3 regions of the Nitratireductor mangrovi genome follow, and region 1 is predicted to be linked to each of the others. Evidence: predicted binding sites of a transcription regulator. Region 1 holds the regulator's gene; each other region holds the start of a gene.
The links. The regulator HrcA, encoded in region 1, represses chaperone genes, less so after heat shock. The targets are predictions, from matches to a motif close to GTTAGCACTCNCNNNNNGNGAGTGCTAAC.

Region 1 (2,265 bases):
CATGATTCGCCATCACGATGTCAGCGACCGCAGAACGGATCGCTTTCTTGCTCGAGGCCGGTTGCGGACGTAGGAGCGAACCTCCCCGTACGGTTCCCTCAAGGAAGAAATCGAAGGGAGCGCCCGGATTGTCGATGTGCCAGCGGCTGTCGACCTCGCCCAAACTTACCTCCGTGAAGCCTGCCGCCTCCATCGCCGGAAATGCACGCGCCGGATCGGCATAATCGGTTGCGCCGGGTCCGGGCGGCAAGGTGATGTGCGGCGACCCGTGTCTGCCGATGGCCGTGAAAACGTAGGTGAAAGCCGAAAGTTCGGTGTCTTGCCAGACGGAGTAGGCGAAGCGGCCGCCGGGTTTCAAGACCCTGCGGGCCTCTGCCATCGCTGCCGGCGGATCTGGTACGTGCGGCATTCCGAAACCCATTGTCACTGCGTCGAAGGACGCATCTTCGAAGGGCATAGCCATAGCGTTGCCTTCGACAAAGGTCGCCTCTGGGACTTCATCGGAGGCAATGACCAGCATGGCGGGTGAAAAATCTAGCCCCGTTACCTCGGCGCCGGCTTCAACCAGGCCACGCGCGACGATGCCCTGACCGCAACACAGATCGAGCACCTTCATTCCACGCTTGGCCATCACATCGGAGACAAGGCGAGGAACCGCCATTTCGGATGCCCTTGCAAAATCTCTGGCATAGGCTTTGGCTGTTTCTTCCTCGGCCCATCCACGCCGTTCCAGCGCGGCAAAGTCTTCGTCTGAACCCATGATCCTGCCCTGCGACCGTCGTGGCGGTTTTCGCCAGCCCACCCACATTATGTCGGAAACGATGTCCTTTGAAGCCGAGGCCAGCGACGGGCACAGGCAGCCACGCCGCACGCCTACTGCATCAGCCGCGAGATCACCTGCGCCGTATAGTCGACCATCGGCACGATGCGCGCATAGTTGAGCCGGGTCGGACCGATCACGCCGAGCGCGCCGATCACCCGCGATTCCTGGTCGCGATAGGGCGCCACGATCAGCGATGAGCCCGACAGCGAAAAGAGCTTGTTTTCGGAACCGATGAAGATGCGCACGCCCGAGCCTTCCTCGGCAAGGTTCAGGAGTTGCACCAGCCCTTCCTTGGTCTCCAGATCGTCGAACAGATGTTTCAGGAGCTCGATGTCGGCCTCGGCTGTGAGGTTTTCCAGAAGATTGGCGCGCCCGCGCACGATCAGCCGCGCCGGCGCGCCGGCGTCCGCGCCGGCCCAGACCGCGAGGCCCTTTTCGACGAGATCCTGCGACAGCGTGTCGAGGGCCGCACGGGTCTCCTCCATCAGCCGTGCGATCTCCGCGCGCGCCTCGCCCAGCGTGCGGCCGCGGATATGCGCGTTGAGGAAGTTCGACGCCTCGTGAAGCTGCGCCGCCGTAACCCCGGCCGGCAGTTCGATGATGCGGTTTTCGACGTCTCCCGTCTGCGAAACCAGCACCGCCAGCGCCTTCTGCGGCTCCAGCTGGATGAACTCGATATGTTTCAGCCCGGTCTCGCTCTTGGCCGCCAGCACCAGCCCTGCGCCGCGCGACATGCCCGAGAGCATCTGGCTCGCCTCGGTCAGCATGTGCTCCAGCGAGGCGTCGCTGCCCGAGGCCTTGACCTGCGCCTCGATGACACGCCGGTCGTCTTCCGACAGGTCGCCGATCTCCATGAAGGCGTCGACGAAGAAGCGCAGGCCCTTCTGCGTTGGCAGCCGGCCCGCCGAGATGTGTGGCGAATAGATGAGCCCGAGATGCTCCAGATCGCTCATCACGTTGCGTACCGTCGCGGGTGACAGCGACGAGGGCAGCATGCGTGACAGATTGCGCGAGCCGACCGGGTCGCCGTCGCGCAGATAGGAATCGACGATGAGCCGGAAGATGTCGCGCGAGCGGCTGTCGAGCGCTTCAAGTGTCTGATCGAGCAGCGGTTTGGTCATGTTCTCAAGTGGTCTGCCATGACGATAGCCTGAGGCAATATATAGTCCTCCACAGGGCACCGGCAAAGCCCGCAATGCCGGCTTTTCCTTTGCGTCGCGCTGGCCGGACCGCTAAAAGCGCCTTCTCAAGCAAAGCCTGAACGGGAATCACATCATGCGCCCTTCCAGACGGAAGCCCGACGAGATGCGCGCCATCGGCTTCGAGCGCGGCGTCTCCAAACATGCCGAGGGCTCCTGCCTGGTCAAGTTCGGCGACACCCACATCCTGTGCACGGCCAGCCTCGAGGAGCGGGTGCCGCCATGGCTGCGCAATTCCGGCCG
Region 2 (2,265 bases), 1.4 Mb from region 1:
GCATGGCCTGCAGGTTGGAGAGCTTCTTTTCGTGCAGGAGGATGTAGGCGTCCTCGAGCTCGGCGACCATCTTGTCCGGGTTGGTCACGAAGTAGGGCGACAGGTAGCCGCGGTCGAACTGCATGCCTTCGACGACCTCGAGCTCGGTCTCGGCGGTCTTGGCTTCCTCGACGGTGATGACACCCTCGTTGCCGACCTTCTGCATGGCCTCGGCGATCATCGCGCCGATTTCCTTCTCGCCATTGGCGGAGATGGTGCCGACCTGGGCGACTTCCTCGGAGGTCTTGATCTTCTTGGCCTTCTTGACCAGATCGCCGGCGACCTCGGCAACGGCGAGGTCGATGCCGCGCTTCAGGTCCATCGGGTTCATGCCGGCGGCAACGGCCTTGGCGCCTTCCTGCACGATCGACTGGGCGAGAACGGTTGCGGTCGTGGTGCCGTCGCCGGCCACGTCATTGGTCTTCGAGGCCACTTCGCGCACCATCTGGGCGCCCATGTTCTCGAACTTGTCCTCGAGCTCGATCTCCTTGGCGACGGTGACGCCGTCCTTGGTGATGCGCGGCGCGCCGAACGACTTGTCGATGACGACGTTGCGGCCCTTGGGGCCGAGCGTCACCTTCACCGCATTGGCGAGGATGTCGACGCCGCGCAGCATGCGCTCGCGGGCGTCACGGGAAAACTTTACGTCTTTTGCAGCCATATCCTAGCTCCTGGGCAAACGCCCGATTGTCCTTCTGGATGTTCTTGAAGCGTTTGTCGGGGTCAGGCGATGACGCCCATGATGTCGGACTCCTTCATGATCAGGAGCTCCTCACCATTGAGCTTCACTTCGGTGCCGGACCACTTGCCGAACAGAACCCGGTCGCCAGCCTTGACGTCGAGCGGGACCAGCTTGCCGGTCTCGTCGCGGGCGCCGGAGCCGACGGCGATGATCTCGCCTTCCTGCGGCTTTTCCTTGGCCGTGTCCGGGATGATGATCCCGCCAGCCGTCTTTTCCTCGGATTCGACCCGGCGAACGACCACGCGGTCATGAAGCGGGCGAAACTTCGACTTAGCCATTTGCATATCCTCAATGCGGATGGTTTCTCTGGAAACTTCCGCCCGGCGAAGCCCGGACGGCCGGTTAGCACTCACAGATGGCGAGTGCTAACGAGCGGTGAGATAGTCGCTCGTCCATATCGTGTCAAGAAGTCGGGGCAGGGGGCCGCGCCACCTGGTCAAGGGGGGCGCGCGGTTTCTAGCTGACGATGCGCAGATTGGAAAGCTCGTCGCCGATTTCCTTGAACTTTTCCGACAGATTGCTGCCGGTGGCATTCCAGAACAGCTTGGCCGGCTTCGATGGATCGATCGGATCCTTGCGGAAGCGAGACTCCGACGCGCAGGCCTTGAGGCCGTCGATCTGGGCCTTCTCGGTGCTGTTGCCCTCGCTCAGATCGAGCGCCACGGTCATGATCATCACGCCGGCGGTCTTGGCGTTGGCGCACAGCGTCTGCAACTGCTCGTTCAGCGCCGCGGTGTAGTTGGCGTTGGAATAGTCGAAATCGCCGATCGCGCTGCTGGTGCCCATGAACAGGCGCGTCTCGCTGCCGCCATCATAGGCGACGCCGGTGTAGCCATAGGCGGAATAGGTCGACTTGTTGCCGGCGGGATCGCTGTAACCGAGCGAACCCGGCGTGTAATAGGTGTTGGCGCCGTCGGTCAGAACGATGACGACCTTGTCGTTGCCCTTCTCGCCGTCGCCGCGGCCTTCGGTGTAGGGCGCGCCGCCGGAGACGGTGCGCCAGCCCCAGGCAAGACCCTCGGGCACGTTGGTGGCGCCGTTGGGCGACATGGCGTCGATGGCGCCCTTGATCGTGGCGATGCCGGCCTCGGTCGTCACGTCGGTCAGAGGCGTGATCGGCTTGGTGGTGCAGGAATAGTTGGGCCCGGAGCCCTGCGGCGAACTGGCGCCATAAGGCCGGACCTCGAAATATTTGCCCATGTTCTTCTGGCGGGTGGCGCCGGAACTGCTCTCGGTGCCGTCGTTCCACCAATTGTTGACGGCGGAGAAATTGTCGGGATCGGCATCGAGCGCGGTTTCCCAGCGGTCGCCGGGTTCGTCGGGCGCGAACATGGGCACGAACAGCGTCGCCGGATCGCCGGTATAGACCCCCGCGACCCCGGTCGGCACGGCCGGCGCGGCGTCGGTGACGTTATAGGGGTGAGGCCGCGCCTCTACGCAGCCCTGCCAACTGGCATATGTGGCGATGGTCTCGTCGTAATAGC
Region 3 (2,265 bases), 2.4 Mb from region 1:
GGGAAGTGCGGCGCCAGATCGTATTCCTGCCAGACAAAAAGCTGAAGCAGGTTTGGATGATCAGGCAGATGATAGTGAATCTCGGCAGTGGTCAGGCCGTAACCCTCCATCTGCAGGCAGAACTGCCTGCTGACCCTTGTTGACATGTAAATCTCCCTTTCTCCGCAACGTCACGCATCAAGCCGATCCGGCATGTCCCGGCGATCTGGCGCGGGCCTTGACGATCCGAGCGCATCGAGCCGGCACAAGGCGTCCATGATCTGATCGAAAGAAACCGGCAGCCGGGCGCCCGGCTGCCGGCGCAGCGCCGGATTTGATTCAACGGCGCAGGCGTCCGACGCCCATGAGGACAGGATGGCCCGCTTTTCCTGGACATCGAGCGTTTCGTCCGCCAGGACCGCGCCCGGACTACTGAAATGTTCCGCCGGCGACAGCAGGCGGTCACATGCGAGATCGGATGTTTCGGGAACCAAAGAGGGGATGATCGGCGGCATTTTCTGTCGGTTCATCGTTGTCCTCCGTCTCAGATAAGCTCCTTTGCTTGTGCTTCGCATTTGGCCTCCGGCGAGCGCCGAAGTTGCTCTTATTTTGGTGGCATCTTGCAAAAATTCAAGCAGGCCGAACGCCCGGCGGCGTGCGCATTTGCTCGTATTAGTGGCGCATTTTCAAGGCGCTAGCACTCCGGACTCCCGAGTGCTAACTTTTTTGCGTCGACCTCTTGAAACTCCAAAAACACGAAACTAGCTCATCCGCGCGCGGCGCCGAATCCGGGCCGCGCACCCCGTTCCGGTTCGCTGGAACCGGCGCGGTGGAACCTCTCAACGTGTTTGTCCCAAAGAGGAGAACGACATGACGTTCCGTCCATTGCACGACCGCATCCTTGTTCGAAGGGTCGAGGCCGAAGAGAAGACGGCCGGCGGCATCATCATTCCCGACAATGCGAAAGAAAAACCGATGGAAGGCGAGGTCATCGCGGCCGGGCCGGGCACGCGCGACGAGTCCGGCCAGTTGCAGCCGCTGGACGTCGCCATCGGCGATCGCATCTTGTTCGGCAAGTGGTCCGGCACCGAGATCCGGCTTGATGGCGAAGACCTGCTGATCATGAAGGAAAGCGACGTGCTCGGCGTAGTCGAAGTCAACAACACCATGAAGAAGGCGGCCTGACGGCGCCCTCTCCAGTCAAGATTGCTGCCTATAGAAAAGGAGTGAATCCAATGGCTGCCAAGGATGTGAAATTCCACACCGACGCGCGCGAACGCATGCTCAAGGGCGTCAATATTCTGGCGGACGCCGTCAAGGTCACGCTCGGCCCCAAGGGCCGCAACGTCGTCATCGACAAGTCGTTCGGCGCACCCCGCATTACCAAGGACGGCGTCACCGTCGCCAAGGAGATCGAGCTCGAGGACAAATTTGAGAATATGGGCGCCCAGATGGTGCGCGAGGTCGCATCGAAGACCAATGATCTCGCCGGCGATGGAACGACCACGGCAACCGTTCTCGCCCAGGCCATCGTCAAGGAGGGTGCGAAGGCTGTTGCGTCCGGCATGAATCCGATGGACCTGAAGCGCGGCATCGATAAGGCCGTTGAGGCCGTCGTCGAGGAAGTCAAGCGCAACGCCCGCAAGATTACCCAGAATGGCGAGGTCGCCCAGGTCGGCACCATCTCCGCCAATGGCGAGAAGGAAATCGGCGCAATGATCGCCGAGGCCATGCAGAAGGTCGGCAACGAGGGTGTCATCACCGTCGAGGAAGCCAAGACCGCCGAGACCGAGCTTGAGGTCGTCGAAGGCATGCAGTTCGACCGCGGCTATCTCTCGCCCTACTTCATTACGGACCAGGACAAGATGCGAGTCGAGCTCGAAGAGCCCTATGTCCTGATCCACGAGAAGAAGCTCTCCAACCTGCAGGCCATGCTTCCGGTTCTGGAGTCGGTCGTGCAGTCGTCCAAGCCGCTCGTCATCATCGCCGAGGACGTCGAGGGCGAGGCCCTGGCCACGCTGGTCGTCAACAAGCTGCGCGGCGGGCTGAAGGTCGCGGCCGTCAAGGCGCCGGGCTTCGGTGACCGCCGCAAGGCCATGCTTCAGGATATCGCCGTTCTGACGGGCGGCACGGCCATCTCGGAGGATCTGGGCATCAAGCTCGAAAACGTGACCCTCGACATGCTGGGCCGAGCCAAGAAGGTGGTGATCGAAAAGGAAAACACCACCATTGTCGATGGCGCGGGCTCCAAGGACGAGATCCAGGGCCGCGTTGCCCAGATCAAGG

Region 2: a site for HrcA is predicted at 1,123-1,151, ahead of groES (co-chaperone GroES). Genes of this name have one in related genera too.
Region 3: a site for HrcA is predicted at 673-701, ahead of FQ775_RS07800 (co-chaperone GroES). Genes of this name have one in related genera too.

The regions. Positions count from the first base shown of each region.
Region 1 covers NZ_CP042301.2:3,965,112-3,967,376, forward strand. Annotated here, with positions in the region: gene FQ775_RS19460 (methyltransferase domain-containing protein) at 1-760, opposite strand, end outside; gene hrcA (heat-inducible transcriptional repressor HrcA) at 874-1,944, opposite strand; gene rph (ribonuclease PH) at 2,099-2,265, shown strand, end outside.
Region 2 covers NZ_CP042301.2:2,515,372-2,517,636, reverse strand. Annotated here, with positions in the region: gene groL (chaperonin GroEL) at 1-700, opposite strand, end outside; gene groES (co-chaperone GroES) at 763-1,059, opposite strand; gene FQ775_RS12355 (pilus assembly protein) at 1,238-2,265, opposite strand, start outside.
Region 3 covers NZ_CP042301.2:1,589,501-1,591,765, forward strand. Annotated here, with positions in the region: gene FQ775_RS07790 (usg protein) at 1-146, opposite strand, end outside; gene FQ775_RS07795 (hypothetical protein) at 171-509, opposite strand; gene FQ775_RS07800 (co-chaperone GroES) at 850-1,164, shown strand; gene groL (chaperonin GroEL) at 1,215-2,265, shown strand, end outside.